One region of the Cytobacillus sp. FSL R5-0377 genome, then DNA from elsewhere that is predicted to be linked to it. Evidence: a T-box and tRNA genes for the amino acid it is inferred to sense, from the RefSeq annotation. Region 1 holds a T-box; the other regions hold tRNA genes.
What was found. The T-box of region 1 lies ahead of proS (proline--tRNA ligase). A T-box ahead of a tRNA ligase gene usually reads a tRNA of that ligase, here a tRNA-Pro.

Region 1 (4,958 bases):
GCTTTACTGGGGGGAGTGATCTTTTATGGCATTTACGGATTGTTTAGTTTGCACCGCGATCTGAAAAGGCAAGAGGATTCCGACATCTCGATGATCAGCAAGCTTTCGGATGAACAATTAGAGGATTTCACCCTCCCTCTGTTAACTAAATTAGGATATCCCATTACAAAGCCGAGTGATGAGAACCCGGATATCAGTTTTTTACTAACCCTCCCAACAGGCAGCCAAGCGATTGTAAAAGTCAAAAGCCATAAAAGAGAAATCGGTATTCGCCTTGTCCAAAAAACTTTAAAACAAATGGATACTTATGAGGCTTCTGAATGCTGGGTTATCACAAACGAGCGTTTCACCACTCAAGCAATTGAATTTGCTAAAGCAAACAAGATCCGCTTATTCGACCGGGAACAATTCATAGACTGGATACTAAAAGCAAAAAAAGAGGAAAAAATTCGGGGATAGGCTCCTTGATATTCAGGAGATTCCTTCACACTTCTACATTTGAAGATATGGATTTTCACCTTAACATCCAATTTTTTTGGACGTTAAGGTGAAATATCTCTTGGCTATAATTTCATTTTACCTATAAGAATCATGTATCGGATGGAACAGATCTTCCTCTGCATTTCTGACAACTGAAAAGTGTTCCACATTGTAATGGCCGTGAAGTGTTTCATTATGATGCTTAATAATTTGCTCAGCAGTTAAAGCATCGCTGTCCGTTGTTGAATGCCCATCACCTACTAATGTAACATCCAATCCGCTGATTGTTGCGGTTCTAACAGCACTGTCTATACAATGCTGAGTTTTACAGCCCATTATAACAACATGCCTGACCTCTTGAGATTTCAGGTGATCCAGCAGTCCTGTTCCATGAAATGAATTGGTTGCTGTTTTATCAAAGCACTTTGTTTCTGCAGGCAATTTAATATCTCCGTGAACCTGAAATCCTTTTCCTTTCCCTTCCGCAACTTCCAGATCCCTTACAGCGACAACTGGAACACCTGATTGTTTTGCTTTTTCGATCACTGTATTGATATTCCCGATAAGGTTCTCTTTATTAAAAACAGCACTCTCTTCCAGGTTCCCATCAATTAACTCCTGCTGAGCATCAATAATCAATAAGGTTTGATTCAATTAATTTTCCCCTTTCAACACCTTTAAATTTTTCTCAGAAATATTCTCCTAGTGCTTTCACGCCAATATATTTATTTCTCATATTATCTTCCTCCTCAATACAGCTAAAATTATCTAAATTTTTAGATATATTTGATTATAACAGAATAACCAAAGCAAAAAAATGAATTTCGTAAGCTATGAATCAAAAAAAATAGGCCGCCTGAGTAAGGCGGCCTAAGTTCAATATTCCAATTCCCAGCTTAGTAAGCCCGGGCAAACCATACGGTATGCTTCGCTTCTTTTCCACAATGGATGCATGTATCCTTAGTGGACGGCGGGTTGAACGGAATGTTTCGTGTTGTGAATTTTGTTTTTTCTTTTACACTTTCTTCACAGGCGTCATCACCGCACCATCCGGCTAAGATCCAGCCTGGGATGGCATCATTTTGTTCTGATTGGGCAATGTGCTGTTCTAATTGCTCGATTGTATCAATATGTGTGTGCGAATGCTCTGCACGGAATGCTTTAGCTTTTTCTAATAAACGAGTTTGCATGGTTTCAAGCTCTTTTTTGATGCTTTCGATAACCGAATCAAGCGATACAGCCACTTTATCCCCAAGATCTCGTGCCTTCATTAAGCCTTGATTCTGGTCTAAATCACGAGGACCAAGCTCGATGCGGACAGGTACGCCTTTTAGCTCCCACTCATTAAATTTATAGCCTGGTGATTGATCGGAGTCATCAAGGCGTACGCGGATTCCTTCTGCCTTTAATGCAGCAAAGATTTCATCCAATTTCTCCATAATCGCAGGGTTCTTTTTCCATGGGCCAACTGGAATCAGCACCACTTGAGTCGGTGCTATTCTTGGAGGCAGCACAAGACCTTGTTCATCACCATGAACCATGATGACAGAGCCGATTAACCGTGTCGATGTACCCCATGATGTGGTGTGAACAAACGTATGTTTATTTTCTTTGTTCAAATATTTGATATCAAAGGCTTCGGCAAATTTTGTGCCCAGGTAGTGGGAAGTCCCCGCCTGCACGGCTTTTCCATCCTTCATCATTGCTTCAATGCTAAACGTATCAACTGCACCGGCAAAGCGCTCGGATGGAGTTTTTTGTCCATCATAAACCGGAATCGCTAGCAAACCTTCAACCACTTCTTTATAGATTTCAAGCATCTGCATTGTTTCCTTGCGCGCATCTTCTTCGTCCACATGTGCTGTATGGCCTTCTTGCCATAAAAATTCAGATGTGCGGATGAAAGGAAGAGTTTTCTTCTCCCAGCGGAATACATTTGCCCATTGATTGATTAAGACCGGCAGATCCCGGTAGCTTTTAATCCAATCGGAATATAAATGTCCAATCATCGTTTCAGAAGTTGGACGCAGTGCCAGACGCTCCTCCAGCTTTTCTCCAGCCGCTTCTGTGATCCAAGGAAGCTCAGGCGAGAATCCTTCAATGTGATCCTTTTCCTTTTGAAAAAAGTTCTCCGGAATCAGCATCGGAAAATAGGCATTGCGGTGGCCGGTTTCCTTAAAACGCTTATCCATCTCTGCCTGAATATGCTCCCAAATTTCATAGCCATCAGGCTTAAAGGCGATACACCCGCGAACAGGGGTGTAATCAAATAAATCTGCTTTTTGTATCGTTTCCAGATACCACTTTGAAAAATTATTGGTGTTTTGAGACATCTTCTTTTCCTCCTGAAAGTATTTTTTTAGAATAAAAAAAGCATAAAGAGTCCTTCAAAAGGACGTCTTTATGCTGATAGACGCGGTACCACCTTAGTTCGGCTTTACAAAATTTAAAGCCCTCTAATCGTTAATAACGAAACGACCCGGTTAGCTTTTTCCTAACATCTCCGTGGCAGGTTTCAATAAGGAGGGGTGATATAGCTCTCAGCCCAGGCTATATTTTCTGTTTCACAATCCTTATTTACTTGATCACATCATTGATTACATATATATGATAATATACCAACTTGTGATGAGTAATTCAATACAGGCAGAAATAAATTCCTGCCTAACCGTCCCTTCCAACTATTTCCCCTCAGATCTTCTCTCTATCTTAGACGTCTTCAGGAAAAATAATCCATACACAACCGGAACAATAATGAGCGTCAGCTTAATTTAAAAGTTAACCTTCTACTCTGTTTTATATTCCTATTTCTCAACATTTCCATCATTGTTCATAAAGTCGATCTGGAAAAAATAGTTTGATATGATAATATAAATAAATGTGTTAACCTTCAAACCATTTTAGTTAACCTTTATATTTTATGGGGGGATTTTATGTTTAAGCTGCGCGGCCATCATCTCTTCTGTCTTTTGGGCTATCGGGGAATGGGCTATTCCCGGGAATACGCGGAAAATATGACACGTATGCATAAAACCTTGAGAGACAATCCCAGGACATGGATACAGCTAGTAAAAGGGCCGGATCATTTGTGTGAAAAGTATCCCAACTCAGGTGAATACCATTGTGAACACGATAATATTTACGAAAGAGATGCTGTTATTCTAGAGAAATTAGGGCTTCATATCGGGCAAATTCTGTACTGGCAGGACATTGAATTAAACATCCGGAAGCATGCTCTTCCCTCAGATATACAGACTGTCTGCGAAACTTGTTCCTGGCGCTCTTATGGAGTCTGTGAAGAAGGCATTCGGGATATTCTTGAAGGGCAGGGTTTAAGGGAAGTAAAGTAAGCCTCTATTAGAATACTTTTCTTAAAAATGGCAGCATCCATTTATTTATCCCTCCATTCAGGCATTAGTCTATTCTTTCCGGAATATAGGTAGAAAAAAGAAATAAATTGAGGGAATTTCGTGGCATTTGCGGCAATTTTGACAGTTGGTCAGCTAAAGTATCCAGAAGAACACCCTGCCTCAAGGGAGTTCTTTATAGCAGGAAATCAAGTTATGAGAGAGGCCGCTAAAACCGGGCAGCTTATAAAAGAATTCAATCCTAATAGAGTGAAACTCCCTGAAGAAAAAATTAAGGGCAATAGAACTCCTATCCTTACCTTAACAGTATGGCAAGACCTGCAATCCTTATACCGGTTTACCTATTCAGGCAGCCATAGGCAAGCATTGCAGGACAGGAATAAGTGGTTTGGTCCTCTTCCGGAAAGGCAGCCTAATTATGTGGTATGGTGGACAGATAAATTATCGGATGTTTCCTGGAAGGAAGCTTTCAAAAGATATGATACTTATATCCAGCATGGACCTGATTCTTTCGCATTTGACTTTAAGCATCCGTTCAATGAACTTGGGGAGCCGGTCTCGCTTAAATAGCTATGAAAGAAAGTTACTTTTTCTTTTTAATCAATTCTATTAAATAACACATTTGCGAAATTATTAATGACAGCAGTAAGACAATAATTATTCCGAATGTGTTTACCGCTTCTTCTGCCGAATCGCTTCCGACCATATTTACTGACCCATTATAATAATGAGCAAGGCACTTACTAGTACTGATAAGAAGAAAATACTAATATATATTTTGACATGGAATCCCCCTGCTCTTCAGAGTATATTGTTTCGTTTCTTTTTGCGCTTTCTTTTTTTAATAGCCCTTCATTATATGAAAAAGGATTTCGTCTATTCAAATAGATTAAGCCCTGAAGGTCTTCCCAAGATGTCCGCCCAGTCCGTAATAGTGTCTGAAATTATAAATAAGCGGACTCCATTCATAGGGGTTCACATGATGATCCTCCATAATGATGGATGTATGGGCATGAACTTTTAATGCTTTTACTTCTACGATAGCAAAGCTTGGGTCATGCTCCGGAATCCTGATATGTTCCACCCTGCTCTCAATTTGCAGGGGACATT
Region 2 (4,958 bases), 110 kb from region 1:
TAGAATCAGCCATATCTTCTCTGACCGATGCATCATTTTGTATCCCCCCTATAATCTGGCCATATACAGGCCATACACTATTAAATAAGTAACAAAGATCCCAAGCCCTACAACTGTAACTGAAAAGAACGTACCCTTTAGAGAGTTATGTTCCTTTGAACTGCTCTGGTTCACTTTTCGTGCATCCACCTTCCATCAGCTCCTTAGCTTTGTTACCTACATCATAGTTGAGAAGGGTTTTCATAAAAGTGAATTGAATCACACTTTTTTCATATATCTTCAAAGCAAAAGGCCTGCAATTTTGGTTAAACACTGTAGTACCAAGGGTTATCTCTATTGAACAGTGCTCTGGTAAGCATATAGGTTCACAAATAGTTCACAAAAAGTCACTTACCAGAAGTCCTATAATGATCATAGAATTTCAAGCTTGTAAGATGGTATTTTATGTTAAAATGATTTTGAGGGATGTAAACTATTGTTCTTAAACTAAACGCAAGTTAAGAAATTAATTAAAATTGGGGTGACTATTTTGGATGCTTTCGTGATTTTAGCTTTTTCATTAGCTGCGGGTGCGTTCTCTTTTGCATTATTTTCAGATGGTAAAGTTAAGAAACTTGAAAAGAGAGTGAAAGATTTAGAAGATAATATAAACGAAAATTAGAATGGCCAGACTAAACTCAAGAAGTTTCACATATATAAAAAAACTAATCCCTATTGGAATTAGTTTGAAAATGGTATGTATAATGGTGGGCCTAAATGGACTCGAACCATCGACCTCACGCTTATCAGGCGTGCGCTCTAACCAGCTGAGCTATAGGCCCATATGTGTTGGAGCGGGTGAAGGGAATCGAACCCTCATCATCAGCTTGGAAGGCTGAGGTTTTACCACTAAACTACACCCGCTTTGTAAGGAATATAAGTTGGAGGCAACACCCGGATTTGAACCGGGGATGGAGGTTTTGCAGACCTCTGCCTTACCACTTGGCTATGCTGCCTTAAAAAAAATGGCTGGGCTAGCAGGATTCGAACCTGCGAGTGACGGAGTCAAAGTCCGGTGCCTTACCGCTTGGCTATAGCCCAATAATAATGCAATTTAAAAGAATAATGGGGCGATTGATGGGAATCGAACCCACGAATGTCGGAGCCACAATCCGATGCGTTAACCACTTCGCCACAACCGCCACTATCCTACTGGCAGGGGTAGTAGGAATCGAACCCACATCAAAGGTTTTGGAGACCTTCGTTTTACCATTAAACTATACCCCTATATCAATGGTGGAGGGGGGCAGATTCGAACTGCCGAACCCGAAGGAGCGGATTTACAGTCCGCCGCGTTTAGCCACTTCGCTACCCCTCCAAGTCTGTAAAGACTAAGAAAATGGTGGCTCAGGACGGAATCGAACCGCCGACACAAGGATTTTCAGTCCTTTGCTCTACCGACTGAGCTACTGAGCCAAAATAATATTATATCCCTAAATCTAAATAAATGTGCTTCAAAGCCATGCGTTCTTTGTCGCAGATTTTAAAAGCATGCTATTCGATGATGAAAAGCTTCGCAGCTGCATTCTTTTAAAATCCTCTACCGACTGAGCTACTGAGCCAAAGCTTATATCTCTTTGTAAAAATGGCGGTCCGGACGGGACTCGAACCCGCGACCTCCTGCGTGACAGGCAGGCATTCTAACCAACTGAACTACCGGACCGGATTGCGGGGGCAGGATTTGAACCTGCGACCTTCGGGTTATGAGCCCGACGAGCTACCGGACTGCTCCACCCCGCGATAGTATTATTTATGTGATTTGTCTATGCTCACATCAAGCATTTCATCGCAGCTTATTCGGTGATATAACCGCCCCGCGACAATAATATTAAAGAAAATATGGAGGAGGAAAGGGGATTCGAACCCCTGCGCGGTTTGACCCGCCTGTCGGTTTTCAAGACCGATCCCTTCAGCCGGACTTGGGTATTCCTCCAATGTTGTATAAGATAATCATATTGGTAGCGGCGGAGGGGATCGAACCCCCGACCTCACGGGTATGAACCGTACGCTCTAGCCAGCTGAGCTACACCGCCGAAATGATTATATATTTTATGGTGGAGCCTAGCGGGATCGAACCGCTGACCTCCTGCGTGCAAAGCAGGCGCTCTCCCAGCTGAGCTAAGGCCCCATGTAAAAGAAGTGTCGCTGGTCGGGAAGACAGGATTCGAACCTGCGACCCCTTGGTCCCAAACCAAGTGCTCTACCAAGCTGAGCTACTCCCCGTAATATGGCGCGCCCGAGAGGAGTCGAACCCCTAACCTTTTGATCCGTAGTCAAACGCTCTATCCAATTGAGCTACGGGCGCAAAATAATGGAGCGGAAGACGGGATTCGAACCCGCGACCCCCACCTTGGCAAGGTGATGTTCTACCACTGAACTACTTCCGCTTAAAATGGTGCGGGTGAAGGGAGTCGAACCCCCACGCCTTGCGGCGCCAGATCCTAAGTCTGGTGCGTCTGCCAATTCCGCCACACCCGCAATATGAAATTAAAATGGTGAGCCATGAAGGACTCGAACCTTCGACCCTCTGATTAAAAGTCAGATGCTCTACCGACTGAGCTAATGGCTCTCACTAAAATTACGTTGCCTAAATCCTGAAACTTCCAGGTCAGATGTTCCAAAGCCCTGCGTGCTTTGTCACAGATTGCTATTCAGATGATGAATCTCACTGATGCTGCAATCTGCTCTACCGACTGAGCTAATGGCTCATACCTCTTTGAAGAGCATTTTGCTCATTCAGGAGTTATGGTGGAGGATGACGGGATCGAACCGCCGACCCTCTGCTTGTAAGGCAGATGCTCTCCCAGCTGAGCTAATCCTCCAAAGTGGTGACCCCTACGGGATTCGAACCCGTGTTACCGCCGTGAAAGGGCGGTGTCTTAACCGCTTGACCAAGGGGCCATATAAAGTTACCCAAACAGGGTTGCCCGGCAGCGTCCTACTCTCACAGGGGGACAGCCCCCAACTACCATCGGCGCTGAGAAGCTTAACTTCCGTGTTCGGTATGGGAACGGGTGTGACCTTCTCGCTATCGCCACCGGACTATTTGGTTGAAGAAACTTCGTTCCCTCAAAACTAGATAATGTATGAAGAAGCATTTTGCCGAGTATTCACCAATGACTTGTCTAGCTTCGGCTCCTAACTTCTCTCGAAGTTGAACAGTCGCCTCCGCTTTTCATTTTGGTTAAGTCCTCGATCGATTAGTATCAGTCAGCTCCACATGTCGCCACGCTTCCACCTCTGACCTATCAACCTGATCATCTTTCAGGGATCTTACTAGCTTGACGCTATGGGAAATCTCATCTCGAGGGGGGCTTCATGCTTAGATGCTTTCAGCACTTATCCCTTCCGCACATAGCTACCCAGCGATGCCTTTGGCAAGACAACTGGTACACCAGCGGTGCGTCCATCCCGGTCCTCTCGTACTAAGGACAGCTCCTCTCAAATTTCCTGCGCCCACGACGGATAGGGACCGAACTGTCTCACGACGTTCTGAACCCAGCTCGCGTACCGCTTTAATGGGCGAACAGCCCAACCCTTGGGACCGACTACAGCCCCAGGATGCGATGAGCCGACATCGAGGTGCCAAACCTCCCCGTCGATGTGGACTCTTGGGGGAGATAAGCCTGTTATCCCCGGGGTAGCTTTTATCCGTTGAGCGATGGCCCTTCCATGCGGAACCACCGGATCACTAAGCCCGACTTTCGTCCCTGCTCGACTTGTAGGTCTCGCAGTCAAGCTCCCTTGTGCCTTTACACTCTGCGAATGATTTCCAACCATTCTGAGGGAACCTTTGGGCGCCTCCGTTACTTTTTAGGAGGCGACCGCCCCAGTCAAACTGCCCACCTGACACTGTCTCCCGCCCCGATAAGGGGCGCGGGTTAGAATTTCAATACAGCCAGGGTAGTATCCCACCGACGCCTCCACCGAAGCTGGCGCTCCGGCTTCTCAGGCTCCTACCTATCCTGTACAAGCTGTACCAAAATTCAATATCAGGCTACAGTAAAGCTCCACGGGGTCTTTCCGTCCTGTCGCGGGTAACCTGCATCTTCACAGGTACTATAATTTCACCGAGTCTCTCGTTGAGACAGTGCCCAGATCGTTACGCCTTTCGTGCGGGTCGGAACTTACCCGACAAGGAATTTCGCTACCTTAGGACCGTTATAGTTACGGCCGCCGTTTACTGGGGCTTCGATTCAAAGCTTCGCTTGCGCTAACCTCTCCTCTTAACCTTCCAGCACCGGGCAGGCGTCAGCCCCTATACTTCGCCTTGCGGCTTCGCAGAGACCTGTGTTTTTGCTAAACAGTCGCCTGGGCCTATTCACTGCGGCTCATCAGGGCTATTCACCCTAATGAGCACCCCTTCTCCCGAAGTTACGGGGTCATTTTGCCGAGTTCCTTAACGAGAGTTCTCTCGCTCACCTTAGGATTCTCTCCTCGCCTACCTGTGTCGGTTTGCGGTACGGGCACCTTTTCCCTCGCTAGAGGCTTTTCTTGGCAGTGTGGAATCAGGAACTTCGGTACTAAATTTCCCTCGCCGTCACAGCTCAGCCTATGTGGTAACGGGATTTGCCTCGTTACCGGCCTAACTGCTTGGACGCGCTAATCCAGCAGCGCGCTTACCCTATCCTCCTGCGTCCCCCCATTGCTCAAACGGTAAAGAGGTGGTACAGGAATATCAACCTGTTGTCCATCGCCTACGCTTTTCAGCCTCGGCTTAGGTCCCGACTAACCCTGAGCGGACGAGCCTTCCTCAGGAAACCTTAGGCATTCGGTGGATGGGATTCTCACCCATCTTTCGCTACTCATACCGGCATTCTCACTTCTAAGCGCTCCACCAGTCCTTGCGGTCTGGCTTCAACGCCCTTAGAACGCTCTCCTACCACTGACATCGAAAGATGTCAATCCACAGCTTCGGT
Region 3 (4,958 bases), 330 kb from region 1:
GAGTGTCCTACAACCCCAGGAGGCAAGCCTCCTGGTTTGGGCTAATCCCGTTTCGCTCGCCGCTACTCAGGGAATCGCGTTTGCTTTCTCTTCCTCCGGGTACTTAGATGTTTCAGTTCCCCGGGTCTGCCTTCTATACCCTATGTATTCAGGTAAAGATCCTATCCCATTACGGATAGGGGGTTTCCCCATTCGGAAATCTCCGGATCAAAGCTTACTTACAGCTCCCCGAAGCATATCGGTGTTAGTACCGTCCTTCATCGGCTCCTAGTGCCAAGGCATTCACCGTGCGCCCTTTCTAACTTAACCTACTTCGGCCGCTGATCGACTGCGGATCTCTGCGTCAGCTCTCTCGCTCCGCTCCTCACGTACTGAAGTACGCTCCGGTGCTCACTCGGTCGCTTCCTTGATCTCCTTGCCGCTCATCGTCCTCATGGTTTGTGCTCTTACTTAATATTAAATAAGAGAAAAAACTAAGATGGCGATTACTCGGTTATTGCTTCTTCATAATCATTATCTAGTTTTCAAAGAACGAATCATTCATTGAGAGATTGAACTCTCAAAACTGAACGAACAAAGAACGTCACGTTTCTTGTAAATATTCCTTAGAAAGGAGGTGATCCAGCCGCACCTTCCGATACGGCTACCTTGTTACGACTTCACCCCAATCATCTGTCCCACCTTAGGCGGCTGGCTCCAAAAGGTTACCCCACCGACTTCGGGTGTTACAAACTCTCGTGGTGTGACGGGCGGTGTGTACAAGGCCCGGGAACGTATTCACCGCGGCATGCTGATCCGCGATTACTAGCGATTCCGGCTTCATGCAGGCGAGTTGCGGCCTGCAATCCGAACTGAGAATGGTTTTATGGGATTCGCTTAACCTCGCGGTTTTGCGGCCCTTTGTACCATCCATTGTAGCACGTGTGTAGCCCAGGTCATAAGGGGCATGATGATTTGACGTCATCCCCACCTTCCTCCGGTTTGTCACCGGCAGTCACCTTAGAGTGCCCAACTGAATGCTGGCAACTAAGATCAAGGGTTGCGCTCGTTGCGGGACTTAACCCAACATCTCACGACACGAGCTGACGACAACCATGCACCACCTGTCACCCTGTCCCCCGAAGGGGAACGCCCTATCTCTAGGGTTGTCAGGGGATGTCAAGACCTGGTAAGGTTCTTCGCGTTGCTTCGAATTAAACCACATGCTCCACCGCTTGTGCGGGCCCCCGTCAATTCCTTTGAGTTTCAGCCTTGCGGCCGTACTCCCCAGGCGGAGTGCTTAATGCGTTTGCCGCAAACACTAAAGGGCGGAAACCCTCTAACACTTAGCACTCATCGTTTACGGCGTGGACTACCAGGGTATCTAATCCTGTTTGCTCCCCACGCTTTCGCGCCTCAGCGTCAGTTACAGACCAAAGAGTCGCCTTCGCCACTGGTGTTCCTCCACATCTCTACGCATTTCACCGCTACACGTGGAATTCCACTCTTCTCTTCTGCACTCAAGTTCCCCAGTTTCCAATGACCCTCCCCGGTTGAGCGGGGGCTTTCACATCAGACTTGAGGAACCGCCTGCGCGCGCTTTACGCCCAATAATTCCGGACAACGCTTGCCACCTACGTATTACCGCGGGCGCTGGCACGTAGTTAGCCGTGGCTTTCTGGTCAGGTACCGTCAAGGTACCGGCAGTTACTCCGGTACTTGTTCTTCCCTGACAACAGAGTTTTACGATCCGAAAACCTTCATCACTCACGCGGCGTTGCTCCGTCAGACTTTCGTCCATTGCGGAAGATTCCCTACTCGCCTCCCGTAGGAGTCTGGGCCGTGTCTCAGTCCCAGTGTGGCCGATCACCCTCTCAGGTCGGCTACGCATCGTCGCCTTGGTGAGCCGTTACCTCACCAACTAGCTAATGCGCCGCGGGCCCATCTGTAAGTGATAGCCGAAACCATCTTTCAGCTTTCCCTCATGTGAGGGAAAGAGTTATCCGGTATTAGCCCCGGTTTCCCGGAGTTATCCCAGTCTTACAGGCAGGTTGCCCACGTGTTACTCACCCGTCCGCCGCTGACTTCAGGGAGCAAGCTCCCATCAGTCCGCTCGACTTGCATGTATTAGGCACGCCGCCAGCGTTCGTCCTGAGCCAGGATCAAACTCTCCATATAAGAGTTGATATAGCTCGATTGTCTTTTCGAAAAAGACTAATGATTAAACGTTGACGTTTTGTTCGTTCAGTTTTCAAAGATCAATCAGTAAGTTTGGAGCGGGTGAAGGGAATCGAACCCTCATCATCAGCTTGGAAGGCTGAGGTTTTACCACTAAACTACACCCGCATATATATATATATATATATAATTATTGTATCCCGAATGGTCGGGAAGACAGGATTCGAACCTGCGACCCCTTGGTCCCAAACCAAGTGCTCTACCAAGCTGAGCTACTCCCCGTAATATGGCGCGCCCGAGAGGAGTCGAACCCCTAACCTTTTGATCCGTAGTCAAACGCTCTATCCAATTGAGCTACGGGCGCACGTTTTAAAGCAACTCTTATATTATAGCAACTTCAGTTATGAAAGTCAACAGCTTTTTTTGGTGCGGCCGAGAGGACTTGAACCTCCACGGGGTTGCCCCCACTAGGCCCTCAACCTAGCGCGTCTGCCATTCCGCCACGACCGCTTAATTAAGCGACAAGTAACATCATACCAAAACGTTATACTTAATTCAATGGTAATTAATGGTGCGGGTGAAGGGAGTCGAACCCCCACGCCTTGCGGCGCCAGATCCTAAGTCTGGTGCGTCTGCCAATTCCGCCACACCCGCAATATAAAATTAAAAATGGTGAGCCATGAAGGACTCGAACCTTCGACCCTCTGATTAAAAGTCAGATGCTCTACCGACTGAGCTAATGGCTCATTAAAAATGGCTGGGCTAGCAGGATTCGAACCTGCGAGTGACGGAGTCAAAGTCCGGTGCCTTACCGCTTGGCTATAGCCCAATAATTAAAATGGCGATCCCGACGCGAATCGAACCCGCGATTCTCCTGCGTGACAGGCAAGCGTGTTAACGGCCGGAAATAAAAAAGTGACCCGTACGGGATTCGAACCCGTGTTACCGCCGTGAAAGGGCGGTGTCTTAACCGCTTGACCAACGGGCCGTTGTTAGAATATTCTGGCGGAGAAGGAGGGATTTGAACCCTCGCGCCGCTTACGCGACCTACACCCTTAGCAGGGGCGCCTCTTCAGCCACTTGAGTACTTCCCCAAAAATGGCTCCGCAGGCAGGATTCGAACCTGCGACCGTTCGGTTAACAGCCGAATGCTCTACCACTGAGCTACTGCGGAATAATATAAACAATAATAATCTTAATCGATAAAACAGTTAACTTCTTATCGACTCTTCATATTATAAGGACATGGGCTATAAAAGTCAAGCATATTTTTTAAGAGAATTTATTAGCCGTTTGTCCGATTTTGACCTGCGACAATTATTAAATATAATGTGTACCTATTCTAATGTCAACTCTTTTTTAAATTTTAATTTCCCTTTGCATTTTCCGCAGACATACTTTTGAGTATTAACTTTTCTTTTTCTCTGAAAGACTTGGCCGCAATCTTTGCACACATAAACAAGAACCTTAGCAGATCTGTTTGTTTTCGGACGATCAGGCAAGGCTGCACAAAATCGGGGTGCTCCAACTTTCTTCATTAACATTCTGAAGTCCTGATCACGATGTTTGTATCCTTTTCCTTCCAAGTGCAAATGATAATGACATAGCTCGTGTTTAATAATTCCTTCCAACTCTTCGAGACCAAGCTGTTCAAAATACTTTTTGTTTATTTCTACATGATGGGTATTCAGCATATATCTTCCGCCAGTGGATTTTAGGCGTGAATTAAAATATGCCCGGTGGCAAAAGGGCTTGCCAAAGCTTTCTAATGATATCTTTTCAACAAGTGTCTGAAGATCCTGGTCATTCATCGCAATGTTTTTCCTCTCTTATCGTAAACATGACAACCTATTATAGCATACATTATATATACCTTTTACAGCTCTGAATCCGCCTTTCAGCCCAGGGAGCCTTTGTCAGAATTCAATTAATGGGAGGTCATCTTATGCCTGTATGGTTTCAAAATCAAATCCAGCGTGCTTTTTATGAAAAAGACCGCTATCAGATCAAACTGCTGAATCAGTGCTGGTTTTTCTATCGAAAGAAACACTGCTCATAAAAAGCCGGAGTTCAATTCATCGAAACCCCGCGGTAATGACTATGCCAGGATGTCCTTATACAATCTAACTCATTTATTATAATCCATAAAAAGCATAAGCCAAATCACGCAATAAATAGTGATTTGGCTTATGGCTCGAATGAACTTTAAAGCTATTAGCTTTTATTAATTAGAATGGCCCAGCATTGTTAAAGCGACTCTTCCCTTGTGCTTGTCGACAGAGTCAACCCAGACTGTTACCACATCACCAACGGAAACGACGTCCAGCGGATGTTTGACAAATTTGCGGCTGAGCTTGGAAATATGAACAAGTCCGTCCTGTTTGACTCCAATATCGACAAAGGCCCCGAAGTCTACAACATTCCGCACTGTCCCTTGCAGTTCCATTCCTTCCTGCAGGTCTTCAAGCTTTAGAACTTCTTTTTTCAAAAGGGGCTTTGGCAGCTCATCTCGCGGATCCCTTTCCGGTCTCATTAATGCGTCTATGATATCTTTCAGTGTCAGCTCTCCAATCTCAAGCTCCCGGGCTGTCTGAGAGATATCAATTCCTTTAAGCGCTTCTCTTAGCGATGGCGATCCAAGATCATTTGATTTAAAGCCTAGAGTAGTAAGCAATTTATTTACTTCTGCATATGTTTCCGGGTGGATGCCAGTACGGTCCAGAGGTTCCTTTCCATCGATAATCCGCAGGAAGCCGATTGCCTGTTCATATGTTTTGGCACCAAGCCGCGGAATTTTCTTC

Region 2: it encodes a tRNA-Pro, which carries the amino acid that the T-box ahead of proS (proline--tRNA ligase) is inferred to sense. The anticodon was not compared.
Region 3: it encodes a tRNA-Pro, which carries the amino acid that the T-box ahead of proS (proline--tRNA ligase) is inferred to sense. The anticodon was not compared.

Annotation. Positions count from the first base shown of each region.
Region 1 is NZ_JBBORA010000001.1:1,866,177-1,871,134, forward strand. It holds gene NSQ49_RS09430 (restriction endonuclease) at 1-459, shown strand, start outside; gene NSQ49_RS09435 (isochorismatase family protein) at 577-1,134, opposite strand; gene proS (proline--tRNA ligase) at 1,377-2,813, opposite strand; T-box leader at 2,869-3,083, opposite strand; gene NSQ49_RS09445 (DUF1284 domain-containing protein) at 3,414-3,830, shown strand; gene NSQ49_RS09450 (DUF3291 domain-containing protein) at 3,951-4,418, shown strand; gene NSQ49_RS09455 (flavin reductase family protein) at 4,738-4,958, opposite strand, start outside.
Region 2 is NZ_JBBORA010000001.1:1,976,058-1,981,015, forward strand. It holds gene NSQ49_RS10095 (cytochrome c oxidase subunit II) at 1-36, opposite strand, end outside; gene NSQ49_RS10100 (cytochrome c oxidase subunit 2A) at 49-189, opposite strand; gene NSQ49_RS10105 (hypothetical protein) at 530-661, shown strand; tRNA gene NSQ49_RS10110 (tRNA-Ile) at 745-821, opposite strand; tRNA gene NSQ49_RS10115 (tRNA-Gly) at 830-903, opposite strand; tRNA gene NSQ49_RS10120 (tRNA-Cys) at 922-995, opposite strand; tRNA gene NSQ49_RS10125 (tRNA-Gln) at 1,006-1,080, opposite strand; tRNA gene NSQ49_RS10130 (tRNA-His) at 1,106-1,181, opposite strand; tRNA gene NSQ49_RS10135 (tRNA-Trp) at 1,193-1,266, opposite strand; tRNA gene NSQ49_RS10140 (tRNA-Tyr) at 1,274-1,357, opposite strand; tRNA gene NSQ49_RS10145 (tRNA-Phe) at 1,380-1,455, opposite strand; tRNA gene NSQ49_RS10150 (tRNA-Asp) at 1,626-1,702, opposite strand; tRNA gene NSQ49_RS10155 (tRNA-Met) at 1,706-1,779, opposite strand; tRNA gene NSQ49_RS10160 (tRNA-Ser) at 1,880-1,972, opposite strand; tRNA gene NSQ49_RS10165 (tRNA-Met) at 1,996-2,072, opposite strand; tRNA gene NSQ49_RS10170 (tRNA-Ala) at 2,092-2,167, opposite strand; tRNA gene NSQ49_RS10175 (tRNA-Pro) at 2,186-2,262, opposite strand; tRNA gene NSQ49_RS10180 (tRNA-Arg) at 2,268-2,344, opposite strand; tRNA gene NSQ49_RS10185 (tRNA-Gly) at 2,352-2,426, opposite strand; tRNA gene NSQ49_RS10190 (tRNA-Leu) at 2,433-2,517, opposite strand; tRNA gene NSQ49_RS10195 (tRNA-Lys) at 2,533-2,608, opposite strand; tRNA gene NSQ49_RS10200 (tRNA-Val) at 2,786-2,861, opposite strand; tRNA gene NSQ49_RS10205 (tRNA-Glu) at 2,866-2,940, opposite strand; rRNA gene rrf (5S ribosomal RNA) at 2,965-3,081, opposite strand; rRNA gene NSQ49_RS10215 (23S ribosomal RNA) at 3,220-4,958, opposite strand, start outside.
Region 3 is NZ_JBBORA010000001.1:2,198,734-2,203,691, forward strand. It holds rRNA gene NSQ49_RS11235 (23S ribosomal RNA) at 1-309, opposite strand, end outside; rRNA gene NSQ49_RS11240 (16S ribosomal RNA) at 610-2,157, opposite strand; tRNA gene NSQ49_RS11245 (tRNA-Gly) at 2,252-2,325, opposite strand; tRNA gene NSQ49_RS11250 (tRNA-Pro) at 2,363-2,439, opposite strand; tRNA gene NSQ49_RS11255 (tRNA-Arg) at 2,445-2,521, opposite strand; tRNA gene NSQ49_RS11260 (tRNA-Leu) at 2,582-2,667, opposite strand; tRNA gene NSQ49_RS11265 (tRNA-Leu) at 2,727-2,811, opposite strand; tRNA gene NSQ49_RS11270 (tRNA-Lys) at 2,828-2,903, opposite strand; tRNA gene NSQ49_RS11275 (tRNA-Gln) at 2,912-2,986, opposite strand; tRNA gene NSQ49_RS11280 (tRNA-Glu) at 3,074-3,145, opposite strand; tRNA gene NSQ49_RS11285 (tRNA-Ser) at 3,161-3,251, opposite strand; tRNA gene NSQ49_RS11290 (tRNA-Asn) at 3,257-3,331, opposite strand; gene NSQ49_RS11295 (SprT family protein) at 3,495-3,968, opposite strand; gene cmpA (cortex morphogenetic protein CmpA) at 4,103-4,216, shown strand; gene NSQ49_RS11305 (Tex family protein) at 4,382-4,958, opposite strand, start outside.